3 regions of the Rhizobium sp. P1_B8 genome follow, and region 2 is predicted to be linked to each of the others. Evidence: predicted binding sites of a transcription regulator. Region 2 holds the regulator's gene; each other region holds the start of a gene.

Region 1 (3,275 bases), on a different contig from region 2:
GCGGCAGCTCTTCACGACGAGCGGCCCGACTGGTATTTCCAGGCGACGCAAACGGTTTCGGGAGGCGCATGATGGCAGGTCTGGACGAAAAGCGGCCCTTCATCGCGGTCGGCATTGCGGTTCTGACGATCTCGGATACCCGCACGCCGGAGACAGACAAGTCAGGCGACACGCTGGCGGCGCGGATCACAGAGGCGGGCCATAGGTTGGTCGACCGGGGAATCGTGCCTGATGATCGCGCGGAGATTGCCGCGCGGGTGAAGGCCTGGACTGACAGAGAAGACATAGACGTGGTCATCACCACAGGCGGCACCGGCTTTACCGGCCGCGACGTGACGCCAGAGGCGCTGGAGCCTTTGTTCGAAAAGCGGATGGACGGTTTTTCCGCCATTTTCCACCGGATCTCCTACGAGAAGATCGGCACGGCGACGATCCAGTCGCGCGCCACGGCAGGCGTTGCCAACTCCACCTTCATCTTCGTGCTGCCGGGCTCACCCGGTGCCTGCCGGGATGCCTGGGACGGCATTCTGAAAGGACAGCTCGACTACCGCAGCGCGCCGTGCAATTTCGTCGAGATCATGCCGCGTCTGGACGAACACCTGAAACGCGGCGCGACGAAGTAGGGCATGGTTGCCCCTGGCGAACCAGGGGCATTCACTATGTGGCCAGGCCCGGCAAGACGGGCATGGTGTCCCAGCTATCACCCGACAGCAGAACGCAGCTTATGCCGTGAACATCCGTGACGATGAGGGTCCAGGTGCCGCTTTCGGCGGCATAGACCTCAAGAATGGCGTTCTCGTTGATCAGTCCGACTGCCGTGAGCTTTTCGGCGAAGTTTTTGTCGAGGAAATTGACGATTTCGGGTCGGCCTGCGCAACTGCGCATCATCTGCGATGCTGCCGAATGCGGATGCGCGATCACCAATGTCGGCAATATGACGGCTATGAGGCCGTAGATCATACTGCGTACCATGACGCACCTCCTTTCGCCGGAAACCCGGCAGAAGAGGAGATTTTCGCTGACCTGTTCTGCCGTTCACCGGCATTCCATGGCCATTCCGTTGCGAAGCGCGGCGCTTCGACGGCGCCATGTTGAATTATAGCGCGAAATCCTATTGGGCGCCATCTTTTGCTCATGGAGAGGTTTGCGGCACCTATCGTGCAGCGCGGGCGACCCAGGAGGGAATCAGTTCGCTCGCGAGCTTGCGCGGCTTCTGGCCCTTGACGAATTCGGTAAGCCGCATCCCGCTTTTGGCGATGGCGAGCGCCTGCTTCTTCGGCAGGAGAAAGCCTAGTTCCAGCGGCGGCACGGCACGGCCGACACGCTGGAAGAACGGCCGCCTGTAACCACGCGAGGCGGTGAAGCGCGCCGGCAGCTTGTTCAGCGCGACATATTCGGCGATCTCATCGATCCAGCCCGCCTGGGGTCTCGCGCCCGGCTCGACGAAGAGCAGCCATTCGCCGCGGGCGGAGCGGACGATGTCCTTGATATCCCACTGCGAATGGAAGCGGCAGCCGGCGGCGTCGGCCACCCGCGAGGTGCCGTCGCGCGAGCCGTGATCGAGCACGACCACATCGCTCACCAGCCCCTCCACCGCGCCTGCCACCAATACCGATAAGGTCTGCGCCAGCTCAGATTCCTGATCCTGACATTCGAGAACAACCGTCAACATTGACCATTTATAATGCGCCGCACAAATTTTTGCCAGCACCGTTTTCCTCATTTTGTTCTTGCATTGTTCTCGTTTTGCAGATAGGAATTTAATCAGCAGAACGGGCGGAGGCGATGGCTTTCCGCCACGGGAGAATCCGATGAGAGAGCAGTCCCTGGCAGGGCAGGCCGCATTCGCGCCTGCCAATACGGCAGATATTGCCGATGCGATGATCGTTTCCTCCGGTCTGAGAGTCGAGGTCGATCGGCGGCGTGGACGTGGGGCGGGGCTGAACCCGACAGGTCGGTTCGAGGCGCTGCAGCGGGAGACCGTCGACGATGGCTGGCAGACGTGGGAAGAGCTGCCGCCCTTCAAGACAGAAGTGCAGGTCGAGAAGCCGCGCACGGCAATCACCCGCAACGAATCGCCGGACATTCCCTTCGACCGCTCGATCAATCCCTATCGCGGCTGCGAGCACGGCTGCATCTATTGTTTCGCCCGGCCAACACACGCCTATATGGGGCTTTCTGCAGGGCTCGATTTCGAGACGAAGCTCTTTGCCAAGCCCGATGCGGCAAAACTCCTGGAGCGGGAACTCGCCAAGCCCGGCTACAAGGTGCGAGTGATCGCCATCGGCACCAATACCGATCCCTATCAGCCGATCGAGAAGGAATGGCGCATCATGCGCGGCATTCTCGAGGTGTTGAACAAGGCGAACCATCCGGTATCGATCGTCACCAAGTCGGCGATGATCCTGCGTGATCTCGATATTCTGCAGGAGATGGCAGCTAAGAACCTGGTGCGTGTCGGCATCTCGGTGACCACGCTGGATCGCAAGCTTGCCCGGACGATGGAGCCTCGTGCCGCCACGCCGCCGCGGCGGCTGGAGACGATCCGCACCCTTGCCGAAGCAGGCGTGCAGACGGCTGTCATGGCCGCTCCGCTTATCCCGGCGCTGAACGATCATGAGCTGGAGCGCATCCTCGAATCGGCCAAGGCTGCCGGCGCCGCCGAGGCGAGCTATGTCATCCTCAGGCTGCCGCTCGAGGTCAGCCCACTGTTTCGCGACTGGTTGCTGCAGCATTACCCTGATCGTTACCGGCATGTGATGTCGCTGGTGCGCTCGATGCGCGGCGGCAAGGATTATGACGCCGAATTCGGCAAGCGCATGAAGGGCGCCGGCCCCTATGCCTGGCAAATCGCCCGGCGTTTTGAAATGGCCGCCCGACGTTTCGGCCTGACACGCCGCAGCGTGCCGCTGCGCGACGATCTGTTCGTGCCGCCCGATGGCAGCGGCGTGCAGTTGTCGCTGCTCTAACCTTTTATTTTTACGCAATTCCGGACGGAAAACCGCGCGGCACTTTTCCTGGAATTGCCTCTAACCTTTTACGCAATTCCGGACGGAAAACCGCGCGGCACTTTTCCTGGAATTGCTTCGAGCTTGCGCATCGGCTCTCGAGAAAACCGCCTGTTTTCGAGCCCGAGCGCAATTCCCGCGGATGGCCCTGACCGCCACCATCCGCCGGAGCGTCCCCGGCCGCCGCCCTGATCCGGGGACTTGCGGGCAATCGGGTTGGCGTGCGAGGTTCAGCCGCATGAAACCTCGCACGTCACCCGATTCTCC
Region 2 (3,275 bases):
GACGACGGAAGCGCTGCTCGAAGGTCTCTACCGGCTGCGCAGCGGTATCGGCGACCGCATAAGGTCGATCCTGCCCGGCGACACCGGCGCTTTTGCCGCTGCTCTGGTGACGGACGAGCGGCGCGCCATCTCGAATGAGACGACGGAGGCGCTGCGCCAGTCCGGTCTGGCTCATATCATCGCTATCTCCGGCCTCAATATGGCGCTGTCAGCCGGCATCTTCTTCGTCGGTTTCCGCATGCTGCTCAGCCTCTTTCCCGGTGTCGCCCAAGCCTATCCGACCAAGAAGATCGCCGCTGCCGGCGCGCTCATCGCCGTCACGGCCTATTTCCTGATCTCCGGCTTTGCCGTCTCGGCCGAACGCGCCTTCATCATGATGGCGATCATGTTGATTGCCGTCTTCTTCGACCGGCCGTCGATCAGCCTGCGCAATGTCGCTCTCTCGGCGCTCGTCATTCTCGCCATTTCACCGTCTGAGGTCTTGGGTCCGAGCTTCCAGATGTCCTTTGCTGCGACATTGGCGTTGGTATCTGGCTACCAGCTGTGGAAGGACCGGCGCGTCCGCGAAAACGCTTTCCTGAAGCTGCCGGTTTTTCGGCCCGTCGTTACGGTTGCGGGTTTCTTCGGCGGCGTCTTCCTGACCTCGCTGATCGGCGGCTTTTCTACCGCGCTGTTTTCGATCGAGCATTTTCATCGCCTGACTGCCTATGGCCTGCCGGCAAACCTCGCGACGATGCCGATCATCTCCTTCATCATCATGCCGGCCGGGTTGCTGGCGATGCTGCTCATGCCTTTCGGTCTGGATGTTTTGCCTTGGAAGGTCGTCGGATTCGGCCTCGATCTGGTGATCTCGATCGCAAAGACGGTGTCCGGCTGGGGTGGCGACATCGGCATCGGCCGCTTGCCCGCTTGGTATTTCGCGATAGCCGTCGCAGGCTTTCTGCTGCTGACGCTGCTCCGCACCCGGCTGCGCCATATCGGCACGTCGATCATCGCGATCTCGACGCTAGTCCTCTTGCTTCTGCCGGTTCCCCGGCCGCCGGATCTGGCGATTTCGGAGGATGGTGGTCTCGTCGCAATCGTCGAGGCGGGGGCCATGGCTTCCAACCGTGAAAGACCGCCGGATTTCATCTTCGACCAGTGGCAGAGAGCGCTGGTCCTGCCGACGCATCACCCGCCGAAGATGCTGGATGGTCCTGTTATTCCGCCGGAGGGAGAAGACCGCCGCGTCAGGCTTTCCCGCGATCAGCAGAACGAAGCAAGGTCGGCGATGCGGGCGGCTGCAGCGGCCGGTGAAGCAAACCGCTTTTCCTGCGTCAAGAAGGCCTGGTGCACATCAAGGCTTGGCAATGGTCACGTGGTTGCTGTCATCGACAATGCCGCCTATCTCGGTCCGGCATGCGACGCGGCCGATATCGTCGTGACGTCGGTCCGCCTGCGCTTCAACAGCTGCCGCTCAGGGGCGACGCTCTTCACCGGCGAAACGTTGCGCAAGACCGGTTCCGTCGAGTTGCGCTTCGCCGACGCCGGCCTGGAGGTCGCAACCGCATTCGATGCATTGTCGCGGCCATGGATGCGGCATCGCGCCTATGACTGGCGCAGCAACAGTTTTGCCGAATCCAGACTGCCTGATGTCAGTGATAGCGGCGAATGAGGCCGACGAGCTTGCCCTGAACCTTGACGCGGTCCGGCCCGAAAATCCGGGTCTCGTAAGCCGGGTTGGCCGCTTCCAGTGCGATCGAGGCGCCCTTGCGGCGGAAGCGTTTGAGTGTCGCTTCTTCGTCGTCGACGAGAGCAACGACGATGTCGCCAGGACTTGCGGTGCTGCCGTTGCGAATGATCACGGTGTCGCCGTCGAAGATGCCGGCGTCGATCATCGAATCGCCCTTGACCTCCAGCGCATAATGTTCACCGGAACCGAGCATGTCGGCCGGAACGACGATGTCGTGGGTGTTGTTCTGGATCGCCGAGATCGGAACACCGGCGGCGATACGGCCCATGACCGGCACGGAGACCGAGTTGCCGTTGTCGGCGACGGGTTTTGTGGGAGCAGGAGTGGCGACCGGCTGCGGCTTGCCAAGGCTGCCCTCGATGACGCTGGGCGAAAAGCCCCGCCGGGGCTGAATGCTGGGGCTGTAGGCCTCCGGAAGCTTGATGACCTCGAGCGCACGGGCGCGGTTCGGTAGGCGGCGAATGAAGCCACGTTCCTCGAGCGCCGTAATCAGCCGGTGAATCCCGGACTTGGAAGCGAGGTCCAGGGCATCCTTCATTTCGTCGAAAGATGGCGGAACGCCGGATTCCTTCATGCGCTCATGAATGAAAAGGAGAAGCTCCTGTTGTTTGCGCGTGAGCATCGACGTTGTGACCTCGTGATTGAAACAAATCCAGAACAGACACTATATGTTCCATATGTGTTCCGCAAGTAGCTAAATTTCCGTAAAACTTGGCGCCAACTCGTTGAGATTTTTATTTTCATTCGCCGGATTGGGACACATGTCTTGCATTGAGGGGCGCGCCATCGCACATCTCTTGCCGTTTCCAGGAGGGATATCATGAACGAGCGTTCCGCCAAGCCGCACCCGCTGGATCATGTGGTGCTGCCCGTCGTCAACATTGATCTGGCGCGCGAGAGGCTTGGCAAGCTCGGCTTCACCGTTGCCGCCGATGCACGCCATCCCTTCGGAACGGAAAACGCCTGCGTCTTTTTTGCCGACAAGACCTATCTGGAGCCGCTCGGGATTGCGAGTGTCGAGGAGAGCGAGGCCTCAGCGCGGCAAGGCAATGTTTTCACCGCCCGCAACCGGGCCTTCCGCTTCCGCTGCGGCGAGGAGGGGCTTTCGGGGCTTGCTTTCGGTAGTAAGGATGCCGGCATCGATCATCAGAACTTCGTCGGCAACGGATCGAGCGCCGGCGAGATGCTGCAGTTCACCCGGCCGATGACGATGCCGGACGGTTCTGAGAGCATCGCCGGCTTCAAGCTGGCTTTTGCCGGCGACCTGCGCGCGCCCGATCTCTTCCTTTTCAGCGTCGAACGCGTCAATCCGCTGCCGGCCGACCGCGGCGCGCTGGAGACGCATGCCAATGGCGTCACCGGCATTGCCGAGATCGCGCTCTGCGCGCCTGATGCCGCCGCTTTCGGGGCCTTCGTCGGCCTTGCCGCGGCGCAGGCGGCAGTCGAGAAAACCGGTTTTGGCGTCAATGTTGCTGCTTCGAACGCGAAAATCAGCCTGATGACGCCGGAAGGGCTAGAAGCCTATTTCGAGATCGCCGGCTCA
Region 3 (3,275 bases), on a different contig from region 2:
GCCGAGGCGCTCGCTGACCGGGATGATGATCTGCGCGTCACCGGGACGCTGCTTCTCGGCGGCATCCACCAGTTGCTCGTAGGACTTGATACGGGCCTTGGACTTGGCCTGACGGGCCTTCGGGCTGGAAGCGATCCATTCCTGTTCGCGGCTGATCGCCTTCTGGCGCGAAGCGTCTTCGCGGCTTTCCTGCAGCATGCGCTTGGCTTTCGCCTGCAGGTAGGCCGAGTAGTTGCCTTCGTAAGGAATGCCACGACCGCGGTCGAGTTCGAGGATCCATCCGGTGACATTGTCCAGGAAGTAGCGATCGTGGGTAATCATCATCACGGCGCCCGGATAGTCGCGTAGATGCTTTTCGAGCCAGGCGATGGTTTCGGCGTCCAGGTGGTTGGTCGGTTCGTCGAGCAGCAGCAGATCCGGCTGCGAAAGCAGCAGACGGCAGAGCGCGACACGGCGACGCTCACCACCGGAAAGGCTGGTGACTTCGGCGTCGCGCGGCGGGCAACGCAGCGCTTCCATCGCCATTTCGACCTGGCTTTCCAGATCCCAGAGGTTCTGGCTGTCGATGACGTCCTGAAGCTTGGCGCCCTCTTCCGCCGTCTCATCGGAATAGTTCATCATCAATTCGTTGTAACGATCAAGGACAGCCGTCTTCGCGGCAACGCCTTCCATGACGTTCTCGAACACCGTCTTGTTGGGATCGAGATGCGGCTCCTGCTCCAGATAGCCAACCGTCGCACCTTCGGCGAGCCAGGCTTCGCCGGTATACTCCTTGTCCTGGCCCGCGATGATGCGCAGTACGGTGGATTTACCCGCGCCGTTCGGACCGAGGATACCGATCTTGGCATCCGGGTAGAACGAAAGGTGGATATTCTCCAGGATCTTCTTGTTGCCATAGGCCTTGTTGAGGCCGGACATATGATAAATGAACTGACGTGCCATGCTGCGCTGCTCCGGGCGGGAAACTTTGATTGTGCCGCTATGTAGGCGAAACAGCGCCTCCGGGCAACGCCGAAACCCGGTTTACTCAGGATTTCCGGTCAAAAGCCCGCAGCGTCGACGACGCCCTCGTCGCAGCCGAACGACGTTTTTCCAGCACCCTGGATCAGATCGGCAAGCCCGGCACTTTTCGCCGATGCCGCTCCGGCAGCTTCCGAAAGCCCGATCGTCAGCTCGCTGATCATCCTGACATTGCCGGCCCGCCGGCAGCTCATCTTGACACGATCGCCGGCACCCGGCCCGAAGCTCTTGTCGAAAGCCGCCTTGATGGCTTCGGCCTTGACCGGCTTGCCGATATTGGCAGCGAAGAGATCACGCACAGCCGACGCGTTGAGTGCGCCCACGAGATGCACACCGACGCCGAAATAGTCGTCGGCACTCATCTTCGTGCAGGTGCCGTGCTTCACCCATTCATGCCGTTCCAGGCCGGATTGCGTGCCGGGCATCGCCTTGGCAAGCGCCGTCTTCGTCTCCGCTGCAAGCGTGACCTCCGGCAGCTTGTTCCAGTCGCCGTCCTTGTCGGCGGTCTTCTGATCGGCGCTCACACCACAATAATCCTGCCGCATCGGCCAGAGCCCGTGCAACGAGAAGTTCGTCGCGTCAGGGCGCTCGCCGGTCTGGCTCGCGCATTCGGCCTTCTTCTGGTTTGTCTGGCAAAAAGCCGGCTGCCAGCTCGCCGCCAGAATGAAGCGGGTGCGCCCGCCGGCCTCCTGCGCCACGGCGGCGCCGGCAATAACCATCGACACAGCGAACGACAAGGTACGCAATTGCATGCTGCTCATTTCAACCCCCAAAAAGAACAATACAGGAACAAATAAGCATCAAATTCAAAAGGCAGCAACCCTGAATCGCAACAAGGCTGCAATTTGTTATCGGATAACCAAACGCCGATGTTGCAATTACCCGGCGATCTGGTCTGTTGCCGCCGGGAGGACCCACATGTTTTCTGAAACGCAAAGGCTCGTCGTGCCTGGGGCGTCGCTGGCCTATCACCATGCTAAGGCCGAAGCTGCGGCACGCGGCATCCTGTTGATATCGCATGGCCTGGCCGAACATTCGAAACGATACCGCTCCTTTGCCGAGGCGATGGCGGTGCGCGGCTATCATGTCTATGCCCACGATCATCGCGGCCACGGCGAGACGACGGCAGCCGATGCGCCGATCGGCCGCTTTGCCCGGCGTGGTGGGGTCGAAAGGGTGATTGGCGACGTCATCGCCATGCGCGGCCATGCGGCCTCCTGCCATCCCGGCCTGCCGGTGATCCTCTTCGGCCATTCGATGGGCGGCCTCATCGCCCTCAATGCAGCCGTCACGGCTCCGGCCGACTTCGATGCTGTCGCCGTCTGGAATTCGAATTTCGCCGTTGGCCTTGCCGGCCGCGCCGCCCAGGCGATCCTGCTTGCCGAGCGCATGCTGAAGGGCTCTGACGTGCCGAGCGGCCTGCTGCCGAAGCTCACCTTCGGCACCTGGGGCAAATCCATTGCCGGCCGCCGCACCGAGTTCGATTGGCTGTCGCGTCGTCCTGATGAAGTTGACAAGTATGTCGCCGATCCACTCTGCGGCTTCGACGCCTCAGTCTCTCTCTGGCTCGATCTCTTCGAGTTGACCTTCCGCGCGCCGCAGAAAATCCATCTAGACCGGCTGCCGCGGGATATGCCGATCCATCTGGTCGGCGGTGGAGTGGACCCGGCGACGGAGCATGGAAAAGCGGTGCTCTGGCTGTCAAACCATTTGAAAGACCAAGGCTTCTCCCGTATCAGCAGTGAGATATATCAGGACATGCGGCACGAAACACTGAATGAGATCGGCGCGGATGCGGCGATCGCAGCCTTTGGCGAGTGGTGCGACAGGGCCGTCGCAAGATCCTGAGCGACCAATATCCTGAGTACAGGGATTTCATCATGAGCAGCTCCTCCGCCCGCCCCGTTTCGTCCGCCTCCGACGTGACGATGGGGCTTGTGCTGATGGTACTCTCGGTGATGGTCTCGCCGCTCATCGATATTTTTGCCAAGCTTGCGATCACGACCGTGCCATCCGGGGAGATCACCGCCGGCCGTTTCATCGTCCAGGCGCTCTGCATGCTGCCACTTGTGATATGGCGGCGCAGCTTCGCCGATTTTTCCTGGCGACAGAGCCTCTTCCATGCCATCCGCGGCGCGATCATCACCGTTTCGATGATCTCCTTCGTCACGACGCTGAAATATATGGCGGTCGCCGACGCGATCGCGATCTTCTTCGTCGAGCCGATCATGGTGACGATCCTCGGTGGCATCTTC

What was found. The regulator LexA, encoded in region 2, represses DNA repair genes until DNA is damaged. The targets are predictions, from matches to a motif close to TGTTCNNNNTGTGTTCNG.
Region 1: the regulator LexA is predicted to act here: its motif matches at 1,726-1,743, upstream of AC1D2N_RS29810 (PA0069 family radical SAM protein).
Region 3: the regulator LexA is predicted to act here: its motif matches at 1,795-1,812, upstream of AC1D2N_RS02700 (ribonuclease T2 family protein).

The regions. Positions count from the first base shown of each region.
Region 1 covers NZ_JBFTZZ010000033.1:90,493-93,767, reverse strand. The annotation lists gene AC1D2N_RS29830 (4-(cytidine 5'-diphospho)-2-C-methyl-D-erythritol kinase) at 1-72, shown strand, start outside; gene moaB (molybdenum cofactor biosynthesis protein B) at 72-623, shown strand; gene AC1D2N_RS29820 (hypothetical protein) at 658-972, opposite strand; gene AC1D2N_RS29815 (glycosyltransferase family 2 protein) at 1,154-1,672, opposite strand; gene AC1D2N_RS29810 (PA0069 family radical SAM protein) at 1,812-2,969, shown strand; gene AC1D2N_RS29805 (ribonuclease HII) at 3,247-3,275, shown strand, end outside.
Region 2 covers NZ_JBFTZZ010000017.1:240,084-243,358, forward strand. The annotation lists gene AC1D2N_RS21525 (ComEC/Rec2 family competence protein) at 1-1,654, shown strand, start outside; gene lexA (transcriptional repressor LexA) at 1,635-2,354, opposite strand; gene AC1D2N_RS21535 (VOC family protein) at 2,553-3,275, shown strand, end outside.
Region 3 covers NZ_JBFTZZ010000001.1:566,821-570,095, reverse strand. The annotation lists gene ettA (energy-dependent translational throttle protein EttA) at 1-942, opposite strand, end outside; gene AC1D2N_RS02700 (ribonuclease T2 family protein) at 1,041-1,781, opposite strand; gene AC1D2N_RS02695 (alpha/beta fold hydrolase) at 1,939-2,868, shown strand; gene AC1D2N_RS02690 (DMT family transporter) at 2,901-3,275, shown strand, end outside.